Regions from separate parts of the Shewanella sp. GJ50-10 genome, predicted to be linked through region 1. Evidence: predicted binding sites of a transcription regulator. Region 1 holds the regulator's gene; the other holds the start of a gene.

Region 1 (9,184 bases):
ATCCAAAACAAAGCACCTGGGCCACCTAAGAAAATAGCCGTTGCCACACCAGCAATATTACCGGTACCAATGGTGGCTGATAATGAGGTCATCAAGGCATTAAACGGGCTAATCTCGCCTTTTCCATCTTTATCAGATGTATCACGTCCTGACCATAACAGCTTAAAGCCTGTGCCTAATTTTAGGATTGGCATTAATTTCAATCCAATGGATAAAAATAATCCCACTCCTAAAATCATCACCAACATGGGAACACCCCATACGATGCCGTTAATCGTGTTTACAAATGCTGTAACCTGTTCCATCTAAAACCTCATAATGAGTTAAGTATTTATTGTTATTTTCATTATTGTTAGCTGTTGTTATCACTTAAGTTTTAATCAGCAACTATGCTTCCTATTTACATCACGCTAAAAAGAAGAGAATTCAGATTACCTGCATTACACACAAATTGGAAACACCAACGTGATAATCATCTAAAATTATGCCATTAACTGTATAAAATCAGCAGATTGATTGGATTTAATTATTAAAAAAGGCACTGCTAATATTGCAGTGCCTTTTGCAAGAGTTTTAATATTGCCGCTTTACAAAGCAGGCTCTTGATAAGATAAAGCAGACTTGCGAAGGGTAAGCAGAGTAAAAACTCTCTCTTCAGTATCACCTTCAAGTGTTCAAGCCCTGCTTGTAAGTCATTACCTATTGCGGTTTCAAAGTTCATCAGCATCTATACCAACACCAACACCAACACCAACACCAACACCAACACCAACACCAACATGCTAATCATCGGATTATCCATATGGCCGCTAAAGCCCCAAGTTACTTTTATTCGTTGTTTGGCAATTGAGTTAATTTTTTATAGCATTCTTGGCAAATACAAGCTTTACCTGATAAATCAGATAATAATTTCGGGTCCACTTTTTTTTCAGCTGACTGAGTCAAACACCAGCAACTTTCAATCGATAAACCCGTGGTTACCGCGCACTGATTTTGTTTAAAGCATATTGGACAAGTTAAAGGTTCACTCACCTCTTTCGAGCCAACTGACTCATCACTTGGTTGAAAAACCTGTACTGGGGTGACTTTTGCCATTAAGGCTCCTCATTTCAAACCCATAGAGTTTAAGTTTACTTTGGTTAACTTTACTTAACTGCAGTTATTACTTACGTCATTGTGAGCCCAGAGTATAAAACAAAGAATCGGTGCCAAAGCACCGATTCTTTTACTTACAAAAGCTTACTGACTTAAAGTTATCTTTTATTGCGATGTTGGGAATATCGGATAAGCTTTTGCGCCTAATATGACACTCGCATCTATTGGGCTTGGCTTGCCATAAAAACCATCATGCTGGTGAAAGCTGGCTTGGGTTTCAACGATATCACCTTTAAACCTTGGGTCTTGCGGACGTTCATGAGCATTAACAAACGCGGCGACATCCCAAGCTTGCTGCACGGTTAGCTGCATGCTTTTACCTAGCGGCATATTTTCATAAATAAAATTAGCACCTGTGTTAACTCGGTGCATACCTGCGCCCCAGTTATAGCTTTGTGGTCCCCACAATGGCGGTAATGAACTGACTTCTGCCATCTTCAAGCCTTGGCCATCATCACCATGACATGCCTGACAATGGGCTTGATAAACGGCTTCACCGCGCTGCACTGAATAAGCCAACTCAGGCTTAGCTAGCTTTGGAAAACCTCGTCCAGGTAACATGGTAAGCGCCTTTTGATCGAGCTTTGAAGTTACCGCCTCAGGTAAAGGAAAATCTTCTCTATTTCCGCCCTTAAGCAGCTCTCCATCAGCCATTTCAGGCACAGATCCAGTAATGCCAAACTGATTCATTAAGCCACTCATGGCTAACCAATATGAATAAGCTGAAATCGCCACCAAAGGTTCACTGCCAGATTCTGGCGCTTGACCATTCATTGAGTAAGTAAAACAGCCTTGAATACGCTCTTCATAAGAGTTCACTTTATCGTTTTTCTTACGATATGCTGGGTAAGCCATATAGGCGCCCCAAAGCGGCGAAGCATTTGCCTTGTTACCTGCATTCATATGGCAATTAACACAGTTTAATTCGTTACCCACGTAGGTATCGCGCATTTGCTGACTGTTCACAAATAACTGATACCCCTTTCTGACTTTGTCGCCAAATTCGCCTTTAGGAATAGTAGATAACGCACTTGGTGTTAAATATTGTGCATTAGCATCTTTTGCAACTGAGGGAAGTTGCGCTTGTCTATCAGGTAACTCTGTTGCTGATAATCCCAAACTTAGGAACACACCAGCCACTGAAAAATAATATAGCTTCATAGTATGTCCTTATTTCTGAGCCGAAAAGTATTGAGTTAATGCATCAATTTCTGCAGCGGTGAGCTTTTTAGCAATATTGCCCATCATGTTGTCAGCATCCCCAGTACGGGTACCTGCTTGCCATGCCAATAATTGATTTTTAAAGTAGGTGGGTTCTTGACCGGCTAATCGAGGGAATTGGCCCGCGCCAATACCTGACGGGCCATGACAACTGGTACATGCAGGAATATCCCGTTGCCAGTCACCTTGATATGCCAGTTTCTCACCAATGTCGTCGATGACCACTTTGTCACCTCGATATTGCAACTTAATATCTGTCACAGGCTTTGATGCAAAAAAATCCGACACTACTTTGATATTATCGCCTTGGACTGTCATCGCCATAGCCATCATTGTTGGGTTTTGACGTAACCCAGTCTGAAAATGACTCACTTGTGCAGCAATATACTCGCTGGATAACCCCGCTAAACGAGGCCCTACAACTCCTAGTCCTTCACCATTTACACCATGACAGCTAAGACAAACTTGCGCAGCTGCTGGCACAGTTTGTAATAACTCTTTGGGTGATTCGTCAGGAATATTAGCCATTGCACTAAAACTCATAACACTGCTTAAAAAGATACTAGCCCAAACGGCAGAATTTACACTCGTCAAACAGTCATCCTTTAAACGATTATTTTTATTCATTTATCAGCCTCTTGTTGAAATCCATCTCCGACTTAATACCACTATAGACAAAAACGTCACGCTTAAACAGAATGTTTTTTGTACAAAAGCATTGAATTAGGTTCAATACATATCTTCCTATCATTTAGCGACAAAAAAGGCCTATTCCCTTTAGGAATAAGCCTTTTGTAAATACAATTATTGCTAAACTACAGCAAAAGTTACTCTTGCAGTAGGTCTTTGCAGATCTGTACTAAATCAGATTGCACCGCTGCTGCTGTCACTTCTCTGCCAGCTCCAGGGCCCCGGATAATGAGTGGGTTGCCTTGATAAAACGCACTGCGGATAACAAACACATTATCGCCAGGGGTTAAATTGGCATAAGGATGATTGGAATCAACCCATTGAATACCCACTTCAGCATGCATTTTGCCATCGACTTTATCCAGAGACGCCACATATCGCAGCACTTTATTTTGCTCAGAAGCCGCAGTAAATTGTTGCAACATGCTTTGATCTAATTCGCCAATTCGGGCGAGAAAGTCATCCAAAGATAAATCCGCTAACTCTGCAGGCACTAACGAGTTTAAAACAATATCTTCAAGCTCAATATCAAAGCCAATCTCACGGGCTAGGATCAGTAACTTGCGCTGCATGTCTCGACCAGAAAGATCGTCTCGAGGATCGGGCTCTGTTATCCCTAATCCACGTGCTTCAACCACTAATTCAGAAAACGACTTTTGACCATCGTAATGTTCAAATAACCAACATAAAGTGCCTGAGAAAATACCGCCAACAGCTTCAATCGCATCACCACTATTTCGCAAGTCATTTAACGCATGCTGAATCGGCAGTCCTGCACCACAACTGGCGTTATAACGCCAAAATAAACGGCGATTACTGAGTTGTTGCTTTAACTCACGATAAAACGGCAATGGTCCAGAGCCTGCAAGTTTATTGGCACTCACCATATGAATGCCACGAGCAAATAGTTCAGGGTATTGCAGTGTTAAACTCGCACTTGCACTGATATCTAATGCCACTAACTCATCGCAATCAAGCTGTTCTAACTGTTCAAATAAGCTCGGGTAGTCCCACTTATTGGCTGTGGTATCAAAACTGTCTTGCCAGTTATTAATATCGATACCTTGAGGGCAAATTAACGCTTCTTTTGAACTAAGTAAGCCAACTAACTGCACGGTAGCTTCTAATTCACGGTTTAGCGCAGTTGATGAGCGCTGGAATAAATCAATCCACGCCTCACCAATATTACCTACACCTAACAGCAACACACCAATTCGCATACGCGGGCCTGCGCAGCGGCGATGCACTTTTTGAGTCAATAAATTAACTTGGGCTTTAGGCACTAATGTCACTAAGCTCAATCCATCTTGATATAACGGCTTAGCGTCACGACTTAGCAGACGAGCAAAACTGCGACGATAATGCTCAGCATCAGCGCTAACGAGTGCCACTAAACCTAAATCGTTATTCACGCGAATATCACTGATCGCCAAAGCTTCGCTATGTAATTCAAGTAAACTATGAACCTGCTTTTGGTTTTCAAGGGTAAAGGCTAATTCCACCTTATGATGGGCAGAAGTCCAGTAAGCTAATGGCGCAATGCCTTCTTGAGCTAATACCGCAATTAAATCTTGAGCTTGAGACTGCTGCTTAATTCGAAACAACACCACTTCGTTTAGATTAGTCACCACTGGCGCACTGGCCGATGAGCTTTGTGGCGCAATTAAGGTAAAGTCTGTGTGTGATGCATAACTTGAGCGCACAGCTAAGCTGACATTGGTATCAAATAATGGCTGTAAAGTTCGGTTATGCAGCACTGGAGAGCCCAGGTGAGCAAGACGATCAGCTTCAACAAGTGACATGCTATTCAATAATTTTGCATCACTGATTTTATTTGGGTCGGCGTTAAATACCCCTTCAACATCAGTCCAAATTGTCACCCGTTCAATATCCGCTAAGCTCGCAATAAGAGTTGCGCTGTAATCAGAACCATTGCGACCAAGTAACAAGGTTTCATTGTGCTCATTAGCACAAATAAAGCCAGTAATAACCAAACGCTCATCAGGGTGTGCTTCAAGAAGCTTCTGCACTCTTTGACGAGACTCTTCAATGCGAATATTTGGTACAACACCTTCGTCAGCCACAAGAATCGAGCAAGCATCAACATTGATTGCTGCAACCCCTGACTCACGCAAAAGCGCCGCCATTAATCTTGCAGACCAACGCTCGCCAAAACTCAGCACATGGTTAAGCTGAAATTCGTTTCGTTGCTCTAAAGATAACAAACTAATGAGTTGTGATTTGTCAGTTGATAAGCGCTCGCGTAGATCCCGAGCTTGCTCATTGGAAAGTAACTGTTCGATAAGGTTTTGCTGATAACTTACCAGCACTTGTAGTTCTTCTTGCCAAAGCTCGCCTGTTTCTCGAAGCGACAGTAACTTATACAAAAAGTTAGTACTTTTACCCGCAGCTGACACAACGACTAAATCATCACAATTGCCATGAGTCAGCAAAATATGTGCGACACGGCGATAGCAATCAGCATCAGCTAAACTTGAACCACCAAACTTATGTAAATGACTGCGGGTCATTTGTAACTCCTTAAACCACTTCAAACTGCCATGCAGATTTAGCATGGCAGCTAATAAAATCTTACTTGTTCAACTTAAGACTGTTTAACGGCACTCACTTAAAGCGCGGCAACAGCAGCTAGACCAGCTTGAATATCAGTCACTAAGTCTTCAGCATCTTCAATACCGACAGATAGTCTCAATAATGTATCTTTAATACCAGCTTCATAACGGGCTTCAGGCGCCATTGCTCTATGAGTCATAGTTGCAGGTACGGCAACTAAGCTTTCCACTCCGCCTAAGCTTTCAGCAACACAGAAAATCGACAATGCATTTAAGAAAGCAACAACTTCAGCTTCGCCACCTTTAAGTTCAAAACTTAACATAGCGCCAAAGCCTTTTTGTTGTTTGGCTGCAATATCGTGACCTGGGTGGTCTTTTAAACCTGGGTAATAGATTTTATCGACCACATTACTGGCTTGCAGCACTTCAATGACCCGTTGAGCATTAGTTTGATGCTCACGAATACGCACCGCAAGAGTGCGAATACCGCGTAAGGTCAAATAACTATCAAAAGCTGACCCCGTTAGGCCTAAGGTGTTAGACCACCAATGGAGTAATTCGCCAAGCTCAGGATCTTTAGCCACAACTGCGCCGCCAACCACATCACTGTGACCATTAATGTATTTCGTGGTTGAGTGCATCACGATGTCTGCACCTAGCTCTAATGGCTGCTGTAAAATAGGCGAAAGGAAGGTGTTATCAACCACCACTAGCGCATCAACATCATGGCTTGCCGCCACAATCGCTTTAATGTCTACCACTCGTAATAAAGGATTCGATGGGGTTTCTAACCAAACCATTTTTGGTTTTTGTGCAATGGCATCAGCCAGTGCTTTTTCATCTGTTTGATCAACGACGACTAATTTAAATTGACCTTTGCTGGCAAGATTAGTGAACAGTCGGTAGCTACCGCCATAGCAATCATGGGGAACCACGATTAAATCTTCTGGCCCCAATAAGCTGGTAACCAAAGTTATTGCAGCCATTCCTGTGCATGTCACCACACCCGTCGCGCCATTTTCAAGCTTGGCAATTGCCTCACCTAATACGCAACGAGTCGGATTACCAGAGCGGCTATAGTCGAACTCTCTTGGGTTTGTGTGTCCATCGAACGAATAGTTGGTCGAAAGATAAATCGGCGGGACTACTGCGCCATATTGCGTATCTGATTCGATACCTTGGCGAACGGCAAGTGTAGCAGCGCGATGTTTGGTCATAATAAGCTCCTAAAGATTGACACACTAGAATAAAACAGCAAAGAGATGTCTAGATGGCTAAATGTACCTAAGCTAAATCTGATCGTCAACACAAATTAGACGTTTAGACGTCTAAACATAAAGAAATCTATTTGCTTTCGTTATAGAATAGCAGCAATAATTTGACTGTAATAAATAAGCAGTTAAAATCTGCCACGAATCTATCGTATAAAGGTGAGTTAATGACTGAATGGAATGGCGACTATATCAGCCCATATGCCGAACATGGCAAAAAAAATGAACAAGTTAAAAAGATCACGGTATCGATTCCTTTAAAAGTATTAAAAGTATTGACCGATGAACGAACTCGCCGTCAGGTGAATAACTTGCGTCATGCGACCAACAGTGAACTTTTATGTGAAGCATTTTTACACGCATACACTGGTCAGCCACTGCCAAATGATGATGACTTATCTAAAGAAGGCCCAGACAGTATCCCAAGTGAAGCAAAAGCACTGATGGATCAAATGGGTATTGAGTGGGAAGACTTAGACGACTAAGTTAAATAGGAGCTAAATGCGTCTTGCGCTTATTTTTTAATGTAAGCCCCATTAGTTTAGCTTACCCACATCGCCACATTACCCAATGTAATATGGCGATTTCTGAGTCACCTTGTACTCACAGAGAAGTATATGGCATTTATCGATCCGCAAACCTTGATGCTTGCATCGGTTATTATATTTCTTGGCGCATTAACCCAAGGCCTTATCGGCTTTGGTTTAGCGGTTGTTGCAAGCCCCCTGCTTTACATTATTGACCCTCAACTTGTCCCAGCACCTGTTATTGCCTGTGGGTTTTCCATTGCCTTTTTGACCTTGCTACGGGAACGTACTTCGCTGCAATTTAATGGTCTGCAATATGCTTTGATTGGGCGTATTCCTGGTGGGTTTCTTGGCGCAGCATTACTGGTATTTGCTCCGCAATCGGTACTTGGCCTCGCCATTGCCTTTATTGTTGCTTCAGCGGTCATTCTCAGTTTTTACAAGATTACCGCCCCCGTTAATCGTATAACCTTATTTATCGCTGGAGTGCTATCGGGGATTTTTGGCAACATAGCCGCAATAGGCGGCCCCCCTTGGCCATTTTGTTAGCAGGAAAAGATGCGCCACAGTTCCGTGCAGCGTTATCAATATTCTTTGTATTCAGCTCAATGATTGCGATGGTGATTCTAATCATTGTTGGTTTAGTTGAAACCAAACATGTTTGGCTGTCATTAATGCTATTACCATCGGTATTTTTAGGCAGTTACGTGGCAGGAAAACTCAGCAATAAAGTCGATAAACAGAAAACCCGGATGGCAACGCTTGTATTATGCGGACTTAGCGCCTTAGTGTTAACCATAAAATCATTACTCGAGCTCTCCGCGGGTTAAAGCGATAACCTTTGAGAATTAGTAAAGTGCAAAGATTGAATTAGTCATAGAGGTTGAATGGCTCCCTAAAACAAAATTGAAGCAAGAGAGGTTAATACAAGCACAATGATGTTTTGCTAAAACAGATGCTAGAAAGAGCTAGAAATGATAAGAGGTTTGAAGCACAGCGCCTATGGCATCATCTTCACCATAGCTACCACTCATATCAAGCTTAAAAGCCTGACCAATGGCAAAACCAGTCCCAAATGAGTATATATCGACACTGTTATCTTTAAGATCATGACGATAGCCCATACGCAAATACAACCAATTTGTAGCTTTTACTTCACCGCCAACGCGCCAATATTGCACCGCATCAAACTCTTTAAAACGGGTCTGGTCTATCAAATCAATATCTGTAGTTAAGGTCACTGATGCCCAATCATATGCGGCTCCAGCTGTAATAAGCGGCTCAACTTGATAATGAAATTCACGCCCTTGCGACTCAACTGTTTTAACGGTTTTACTGAATAAGTTTCGCGCCGATAACCCAATAGTCAGTGCATCCATTGGCTCAAAAGCAACGCCAATATCGAGATTAAAAAGATTCTCATCATTGCGGTATTTATCATCGTCAAAATCATCAGCATCGAAGTTATTGGCATTGACAGAATAGTGGTACGTATCTATACGCTGAAACTTAGGTGAAATCCCCACTCTAACCGGCATATTGACAATCGATAATGGGAAACTTAATGCCACACCAAAGTCAGTGACGCCACCTGCTAACACTACACCTTGAGAGTCTAAGTCAGTGATTTCTGATGGTGGATTTAGTGGGTCAAGCGTACTCAAGGTATCTATATCTGACTGAGCAATATCGGCAACCCCAACAGCGTCTAGGTAGCTTTTATAAAACACCGCCATAGGCAGATACT
Region 2 (9,184 bases), 2.9 Mb from region 1:
CTGGCTGCTTAATAAATAATTTGTGTCTGCCATTAAATTGTTTAGCAAACTGCACTTTAGCAATTTGCGTTGCCAGTGTTTCTAATAGGCCTAAAGCCCCTAGAGGCTTAGTTTTTTGGTTTATTTTATGTTGGATCTGTTCATCGATATGATGGTTAATAGGATCTACTGCAAACATTTTTATACTCCAAAACAGCGTCTTATCGACGATGGCGTAAAACAAATAAGAAGAACACACTACCAATCGCAGCAGTGATGATCCCCACTGGTAACTCTTGATTGGCAAGTAAACAGCGGGCAAGTACATCAATCCAAACCATGAATAATCCGCCAACGAGTGCGGTAGTTAAAATGGGTTGCTGCCCAGGAAACAGTAACCTCACGGTATGGGGAATCATTAGCCCTACAAAACCAATACCGCCACAACTTGCGACTAATACAGCAGTAATTAACGAGCACAAAATCAACATATATAAACGTAATTTCGAGACGTTTACCCCTAAGGAGTGTGCGGTTTCATCCCCTGCTTGTATGGCGATAACTTGACGCTTAAATGCCAGAATAATCAATATACTACTGCTTACAACGACAGCAGGTATAACCAGACCTTGCCAGCTCGCTTTCGCAAAACTGCCTAGACTCCAAAACAGTACTGATGCCGCCGCTTGGGGACTCGAAAAATACAAGACTAAACTGGTGAGCGCACCAAACATAAATGAGGTTGCCACACCCGATAACAGCATTCTCTCGACTTGGCTTGCACGGCCAAAGCCCGATAATGACAAAACCAGTAATACCGAGAAGCATGCCCCGATAAAGGCGCCAATAGGCAAACTTAGGGATGACCAAGACCACCAAGCATCGTTATTAAACCAGCCAGAACGCAAAATGGCATCGGCCAAATGACTGCCAGATTCAGCAAGCCACTGCTGTACTAATCCTTGGCTACCAAAAAAGCTCAACACTAAAACAGCGCCAAAAGAGGCACCAGAACTTATACCAAATAAATAGGGATCTGCTAATGGGTTTCGGGTGACAGTTTGCAACACGCTGCCCGCTAACGCTAAACCTGCACCAGCGATAAAGGCCAGCATTATGCGAGGTAAGCGCAGTTCAAACACAATTCGCTGGGTTATCGCACTCGTACCATCAGAGCTTATCGGGTCTGCGCCAAAAATAGATGACGTAAACAAGCTGAGCACTTGCTCAAAACTGATATTAGCGGCACCAAAACTCGCTGCAGCTATAGGGGTTATCAGGGTTAATAAAGCCGTCGCCACTATTAACGCTTTATATTTCATAGATGAGGCTGCCAATGTCATGAATCATTCTCCATGCCATGGGAATGATCGCTTTGATAGCCATAAAAATAAGTAATCAAAGGTTTACCATGTTGAGGATGTTTAGATACCTGACAGCAAACGCCAAAGACATCACCGATTATCGCTTCTGTTAACACCTCATCAGGTAAACCCTGCGCCATACATTGGCCTTTATCCAATAGCAACAAACGGTCGCATACCGCACTAGCCAAATTCAAATCATGAATCGAGGCAATAACGCTAATACCTAGCTGTCTGACTAACTCTAATATTTGAATTTGATAACGAATATCCAAATGATTTGTCGGCTCATCAAGGATCAATAGCTGCGGCTGTTGCACAATGGCGCGCGCAATTAACGCCCGTTGTTTTTCCCCCCCGATAACTGTTCATATTGCTGTTTAGCTTTAAGTTGCAAACCCACTTTTTCAAGTGCTTCGGCAATATGACGTTTGTCTGCTTGGGAGTCAGATTCAAACAAGCCTTTATGGGGCGTTAACCCCATCGCGACAATTTGATCAGTGGTCATTTCGAAATAATGTGGGGTTTCTTGCTGCACCACGGCGACTTTGGTAGCCAATTGCTTTTGGCTAAAGTCGCTAATATTTTGCCCAAACAGCTTAACTTGCCCTTGGTCTGGGGTGATATAACGATAAAGGCAACGCAGTAAGCTAGATTTACCTGCGCCATTGGGGCCAATAAGCCCGAGCATTTCACCTTGTTGTAAGGCAAAATTAACTTGTGAGAGGATCTGATTATCATCAACAGACCAGCTGAGGTGTTCAACGCTTAACGCTGAAGAAAGGTTTGAACTCATAGATTAATCGCCTTAGCCATTAAATATGCAGCTCTGCCCAATAAGGGGCACTTACTTATTAAAAACATTCACACTCCGCCTGAGTCACCCGCACAGGTTGTATAACGCTGATAACAGCTTGAAAAATAGCGCTAGGTATCTGACTTTATGAAATAACAGCCTGTCTAAGCTAAGTGTATTTCACATTACAGTTGCGGGTACAGTTCATGCTAATCATCGTAAGTGAACTTACGAGAACCATGATTCCCTATTCATTTGCAGCCAGTTAATACAGATTAACTCTAGCAACAAATTAACGCGATTTTGTTTGTAAAAACAACCTGATTTCAGGCTAACAATCTTATCGCACTATTGTACGACATATCTCACTGAGTTAATGACCTTTTAAGTAATTTTTTAACTTGGCCAATTCAGGCGATACACAGGCTTAACCTTGTCGCTATTTACATTTTTATCCGTATTAACACTATTACCATCAATGTTGCCATCAACGCTGTGATGACTTGATGATTGAGCTTCAGGCCAATACACATCAATAACGACACTAGCAGCATAATCAATGGCTAATTGCGCATATAAGCCTTTGCAGCGTTCAAGCCCAAGTATCAGGCTAATAATATGTCTTATCACGCCACCATGGGTGACAATTAGTGCTGTGACGGTGTTCTCTTGCGAGGGTTCAAAAACCTCTTGCTGCTTTTGTTTCAGTTGCGACTCAAGCTGCTGCGTCACCTCATTAAGTCCACCTGTAACTCTGGCTTCAAATTCCGTCATAAGCTCGCCATTAGGCGGTGTATTTTCCCATGGATTGTCCCAGTACAAATCTAACGCCTGCGGATCTGCTTGATATAAAGCATCAAAGGTTTGCCCATCCCAATCACCAAAATCAATTTCTTGAAACTCTGGCATGAGCTGTATTTTCAGCGGGGTGACTGTCGATGTTTGAGCATCTTGCTCAGGTAAGTGATTAGCGAACAAACATGACTGATTAATATCAGCGACCGTATCTTCGGCAAATTGACGACAACGCAGCAAAGGTGAGCTATAGATTGAAACAGACCGGGCTTGGCGAACCAATTCCAGCTTTTTAATGGCAGTTTCCATATTGGCCCAACCTAGCGGCGATAAAGAAACATCAGTTTTTCCCCGTAGAATATTACCGCCCTCGCACTGACCATGACGCAGTAATATTATTTTGGCCTGTTTCATATCAACGATTCACCTTCTCAAACATTCTTTTGGAAACACTTAACCTTAAAAGTTAGCTATTTGTTGTTGGTATTAGCTCTAGGTATTAGCTTTAAACATTAGTCCTAAGCGCTAGTTCTAAACATTAGCCCTAAGCATTAGTTCTAAACATTAGCCCTAAGCGCTAACCCAAACATTAGCTATAAGTAATAGCTGTAAATATTAGCTCGCTGCACTCTTCTCACTACATTAGTTAGCAGCTAACACTAATAACTATTACCTTCAAACTAGCAAGAAAATTCGCCAATATCATCAGCAACTTACCGATACCCCATCTTCATAACAATACTGTCTACTTGGTAAAATTAGCGATTATAAAGATTTCAAAGACACAGAATTCAAATTTGTAGCCCGCTTACTTCTGTTATGCCCTTGCTCTTACAATCTATTTAAACGTATTATGGACGTCTATACGTTTAAATGTCCAAACAAATATCTAATCCACCTTAAAGGTAGGATTAAAGATGAGATTGAGGCTGAATATTTCTGCAGGGATTTTCAATATAAGCCGCCTTTTATTTACCAAATAAAGGTATGCTATTTTTATTAATCGCACTGCTTCATCACTCAATTGATTGGCCAATAGCACCAATTAAATATTGCAATAAAGGTAATCCGATATGACGAAGTCGACTTCCTACAGTCAGGTTCTAGAACAACTTACCAATACGCTAAATGAACGTATTGTGATTCTTGATGGCGCCATGGGCACCATGATCCAAGACTACAAATTGGAAGAAGCAGATTACCGCGGTGAACGTTTTAAAGATTGGCATTGTGACGTAAAAGGTAACAACGACATGTTGGTGTTAAGCCAACGTCAAATTATCAAAGACATTCATACCAAGTACATGCTGTCTGGCGCAGACATCATTGAAACCAATACATTTAACGCCACCACTATTGCTATGGCCGATTACGACATGCAGTCGTTATCAGCCGAAATTAACCTTGAGGGTGCTCGCGTTGCCCGTGAAGCTGCCGACGAGGTTGCCGCACAAACTGGCAGCCCACGCTATGTTGCTGGTGTTTTAGGTCCAACCAACCGAACCTGTTCAATCAGCCCAGATGTTAACGACCCTAGTTTTCGTAATGTAAGTTTTGATGAACTGGTCGATGCCTATGTTGAGTCTACCAACGCCTTAATTGAAGGCGGCGCAGATATCATTATGGTTGAAACCATCTTTGATACCTTAAATGCCAAAGCGGCACTATTTGCCATCGAGAAAGTTTTTGATGACTTAGGTGACCGCTTACCTGTGATGATTTCAGGCACGATTACTGATGCCTCTGGCCGCACTCTTACCGGACAAACTACCGAAGGGTTTTACAATTCGCTGCGCCACATTAAACCGCTGTCGATTGGTCTTAACTGTGCGTTAGGCCCAAAAGAGCTGCGCCCATACGTTGAAGAATTATCTCGCATCTCAGAGTGTTTTGTTTCTGCTCACCCTAATGCTGGTCTGCCAAATGAGTTTGGCGGCTATGATGAAACCCCAGAAGAAATGGCTGAGGTCATTAGTGACTGGGCACGTGAAGGCATGCTCAATATCGTCGGTGGTTGTTGTGGTAGTACTCCAGATCATATTAATACCATTCGCGAATCCGTGATTAATCACGCCCCTCGTCAATTACCCGAAATTCCAGTGGCTTGTCGCCTTTCAGGATTAGAGCCATTAACCATTGATGGCGACTCGCTGTTTGTTAACGTCGGCGAGCGCGCTAACGTAACCGGCTCAGCTAAATTCCTGCGTCTAATCAAAGAAGAAAAGTTTGAAGAAGCCTTAGATGTGGTGCGTGAGCAAGTAGAAAACGGCGCGCAAATCATCGACGTCAACATGGATGAAGGCATGCTAGATGGCGCCGAGTCGATGAAAAAGTTCTTAAACTTAATCGCCTCTGAGCCGGATATTTCCCGCGTACCTATCATGATTGATTCATCAAAATGGGACGTGATCGAAGCAGGCCTTAAGTGCGTACAAGGCAAGTCCATCGTTAACTCTATTTCGATGAAAGAAGGTGAAGAAGCCTTTATCAAACAAGCCACACTCGTTAAGCGTTATGGCGCTGCAGCGATTGTGATGGCGTTTGATGAAGACGGTCAAGCTGACACCCGCGCCCGTAAAACCGAGATTTGTACTCGCGCATATCGAGTACTTGTTGATGTAGTTGGCTTTCCACCAGAAGACATTATTTTCGACCCGAATATCTTTGCCATTGCCACCGGTATTGATGAGCATGATAACTACGCCGTCGACTTTATTGAGTCGATTAAAGACATTAAAGCCACCTTGCCTTATGCGATGATTTCAGGTGGTGTGTCTAATGTCTCGTTCTCGTTCCGTGGCAACAACCCAGTGCGTGAAGCGATCCATGCTGTGTTCTTATATCATGCGATTCAAGCAGGTATGGACATGGGTATTGTTAACGCAGGTCAATTGGCGATTTATGACGATATCGACCCAGAGCTTAAAGAAAAAGTTGAGAACGTAGTTCAAAACCTGCCATGTCCTATTGCCGATTCCACCAATACCGAGCAGTTGCTTGATGTTGCTGAAAAATTCCGCGGCGACGGCAAGCAAGCCGCTAAAAAAGAAGATTTAGCATGGCGCAGCTGGCCAGTAGAAGAGCGTTTATCCCACGCACTGGTAAAAGGTATTACTGAATTTATTGATGACGATACCGAAGAAGCAAGACAGCAAGCCACTCGCCCATTAGATGTCATTGAAGGGCCATTAATGAATGGCATGAACGTGGTGGGTGACTTATTTGGCGCAGGCAAAATGTTCCTGCCACAAGTGGTTAAGTCTGCCCGCGTGATGAAAAAAGCCGTGGCTTACCTCAATCCGTACATTGAAGCCGAAAAAGTTGAAGGCCAGTCTAATGGCCGAATCCTAATGGTCACCGTAAAAGGCGATGTGCATGATATCGGCAAAAACATTGTCGGCGTGGTACTCGCCTGTAACGGTTATGAAGTGGTTGATTTAGGCGTAATGGTCGCCGTTGATAAAATCCTTGAAGCCGTAAAAGAGCACAATATCGATATTATCGGCATGTCAGGGCTCATTACTCCAAGCCTTGATGAAATGGTACATAACGTGAAAACTTTCCACCGTGAAGGTTTAACCATTCCAGCCATTATTGGCGGTGCAACTTGTTCAAAAATTCACACAGCAGTTAAAATTGCGCCTCATTATCCACATGGTGCTATCTATATTGCTGACGCCTCACGCGCAGTGCCTATGGTATCGAAGTTAATTAATAACAACACCCGCCAAGCCACTATCGATGAAGCTTATGCCGAATACGATGTGATGCGTGAAAAACGTTTATCGCAAACCAAACGTAAAACTATCGTGCCTATTGAAGCTGCTCGAGAAAACCGCTGTAAACATGATTGGGACAATCACACCCCATTTAAACCGAATGTACTTGGCCGCCAAGTGTTTGATGATTATCCATTAGAAGACCTAGTGGATCGTATCGACTGGACACCGTTTTTCAGAAGCTGGGAGCTACACGGTCGTTTTCCTGACATTTTAGAAGACGAAGTCGTCGGTGAAGAAGCCCGTAAACTCTACGCTGACGGTAAAGCGATGCTTGAAACTATCATCAGTGAAAAATGGCTCACGGCAAAAGCGGTAATGGGATTATTCCCAGCGAATACCGTTAACCATGATGACATTGAGATTTACACCGATGAAAGTCGCAGCAGCGTTGAAATGACCACTCACCATCTGCGCATGCAGTTAGAGCGTGTAGGCAATGACAACTTCTGTTTATCTGACTTTGTTGCGCCTAAAGACTCAGGAGTCGCCGATTACATGGGCGGATTCGCAGTCACTGCAGGTCATGGCATTGATGAACATGTCGAGCGCTTTGAAGCCAACCATGATGACTACAACGCCATTATGCTCAAATGCCTTGCTGACCGATTAGCTGAAGCGTTTGCCGAGCGCATGCATGAACGCGTTCGTAAAGAATTTTGGGGTTATGCAGCAGACGAAGTATTAGATAACGAAGCGCTTATTCGTGAAAAATACAAAGGAATTCGACCAGCGCCTGGTTACCCAGCGTGTCCTGATCACACTGAAAAAGGCTTATTGTGGGACTTGCTCAAGCCAGATGAAACCATCGGCCTTAACATCACAGAAAGTTATGCGATGTTCCCAACCGCTGCAGTATCAGGTTGGTACTTCGCTCATCCTAAATCACGCTACTTTGGCGTGACTAATGTGGGTAAAGATCAGGTCGAAGATTATGCTAAACGTAAAGGCATGAGTCTTGAAGAAACAGAGCGTTGGTTGGCGCCGGTGTTGGACTATGACCCTGAGTAAGGAGTGATCCTGAGTAATCATAAGGTTACTCTTTGGGTTTTCAAACTTCGTTTGAATTAGGGAAAAGTCGTGGCGCTTCGCCCACACCAGACGAAAGGGAAACAACAGCATTTCCCTTTTCGATATCCCTTGCCGCCCCTACGAAATTGCTCTTAAAAGCGAGCAAGCCTCATACTTATTCGAATATAGCTAACGCTTTAGACAGGCCATCCATGGCCAACTAAAGCTAGCCTGACGTCCTGTCAGGCTTACGCTATTTTCTTCAACGTATTTCAGCAATTTCAATGGGGTTATCTAGTCTACAACTTCGTTTGTAATTCCATAATCTCACTATAAGTGCAATGAAACCTTGATTAATGACTCTTTTGACCTTCTTTAAGTGCACAATTTGAATTGAGGTAAGCAAGAAAATTACGTGAGTCTGGCCATGGATGGCCAGCTAGCTTTCGAGGGGAAGGGACGCCCCATCGGAAGCGTTAGTGATTTTTGTAGCTTAGTGAAGCGGACTCAAAATATAGGCTAAAGCTGGATGATTCTCCGTTGGAAATTTTGCTGTTTAAATTTCGCCGGAGCTGCGGGGTGTTCTAAGAGGGAGTCGCAGTTCACTCCCTTTTAGTCTGGTGTGGGCGAAGCGCCACGACTTTTGATTCTATCTAAACAAAGTTTGGAAATGAAATAACTCCCCCATCACTGATGTTAACTTTCCCAATACCGATGCTCGTTTATCAAACAGAAGTCTGGTAGAGTGCTTATTAATCAATAACTTTGTGATAGCAAAGTTTCAATAATAGGTTTATTAAATCTGCATACGCACTATCAAACCTTAGGTGCTATGAGCTAGGAAGCCGATGATTGATAACTCGCCAAGCTTAAAACCACTGTTAGAATTAATGCAATGCAGAAAACTCAAGGAAGTAAAAAAGCTAGCTAACAAAATTGAAATATCTAACGATAGTTTCACTAAACTTATCTTGTTAGCACAAGCTGAAAAGCTTGATACTTTTCCATACTTATATCAAATTCATTGCAGAGAGCATCAACCGAAACACCTTCATTTAACAGATAAAGATTTAAAAGGCATTGTAAATAACGATGTTGATGCAACAAAAGCAATGTCAAAAATAAACCAAATGTTCAAAGAGAGAAAGTGGACTGTTGGTCATATGTTTTACACACTAGATTTTAAATTCTGGCATTTCTTTTACTTTGATCTCAAAGATATGGCAACTGAAGACAATCACTGGAAGTTTGGCGGGAGCCACATACATTATATTTCTGATTTAAACCCACAATACACAGCGAAATCCGCTTGGGAACAGTTCATTAATGGGTCAAAGTCTTTTGGTGGAGATGTACATTTAAGATATAAAAAGTAGCAACTAACAAAAACGCCATGAGTGACCTTTAATGCTAATTAATAACCAAGCATTATCTGCACCTAATAGGCGCTAGATGACATG

The links. The regulator MetJ, encoded in region 1, represses methionine synthesis genes. The targets are predictions, from matches to a motif close to TAGACGTCTAGACGTCTA.
Region 2: a site for MetJ is predicted at 3,789-3,806, ahead of metH (methionine synthase). Genes of this name have one in related genera too.

The regions. Positions count from the first base shown of each region.
Region 1 covers NZ_JBVVSS010000001.1:523,181-532,364, reverse strand. Annotated here, with positions in the region: gene AC0L4E_RS02120 (alanine/glycine:cation symporter family protein) at 1-305, opposite strand, end outside; gene AC0L4E_RS02115 (cysteine-rich CWC family protein) at 829-1,095, opposite strand; gene AC0L4E_RS02110 (c-type cytochrome) at 1,261-2,316, opposite strand; gene AC0L4E_RS02105 (c-type cytochrome) at 2,326-3,003, opposite strand; gene AC0L4E_RS02100 (bifunctional aspartate kinase/homoserine dehydrogenase II) at 3,204-5,597, opposite strand; gene metB (cystathionine gamma-synthase) at 5,696-6,856, opposite strand; gene metJ (met regulon transcriptional regulator MetJ) at 7,078-7,395, shown strand; partial or broken gene AC0L4E_RS02085 (sulfite exporter TauE/SafE family protein) at 7,528-8,267, shown strand; gene AC0L4E_RS02080 (conjugal transfer protein TraF) at 8,406-9,184, opposite strand, start outside.
Region 2 covers NZ_JBVVSS010000001.1:3,467,156-3,476,339, forward strand. Annotated here, with positions in the region: partial or broken gene cobT (nicotinate-nucleotide--dimethylbenzimidazole phosphoribosyltransferase) at 1-307, opposite strand, end outside; gene AC0L4E_RS14670 (FecCD family ABC transporter permease) at 201-1,322, opposite strand; partial or broken gene AC0L4E_RS14675 (ABC transporter ATP-binding protein) at 1,319-2,139, opposite strand; gene AC0L4E_RS14680 (histidine phosphatase family protein) at 2,536-3,348, opposite strand; gene metH (methionine synthase) at 4,008-7,724, shown strand; gene AC0L4E_RS14690 (hypothetical protein) at 8,573-9,100, shown strand.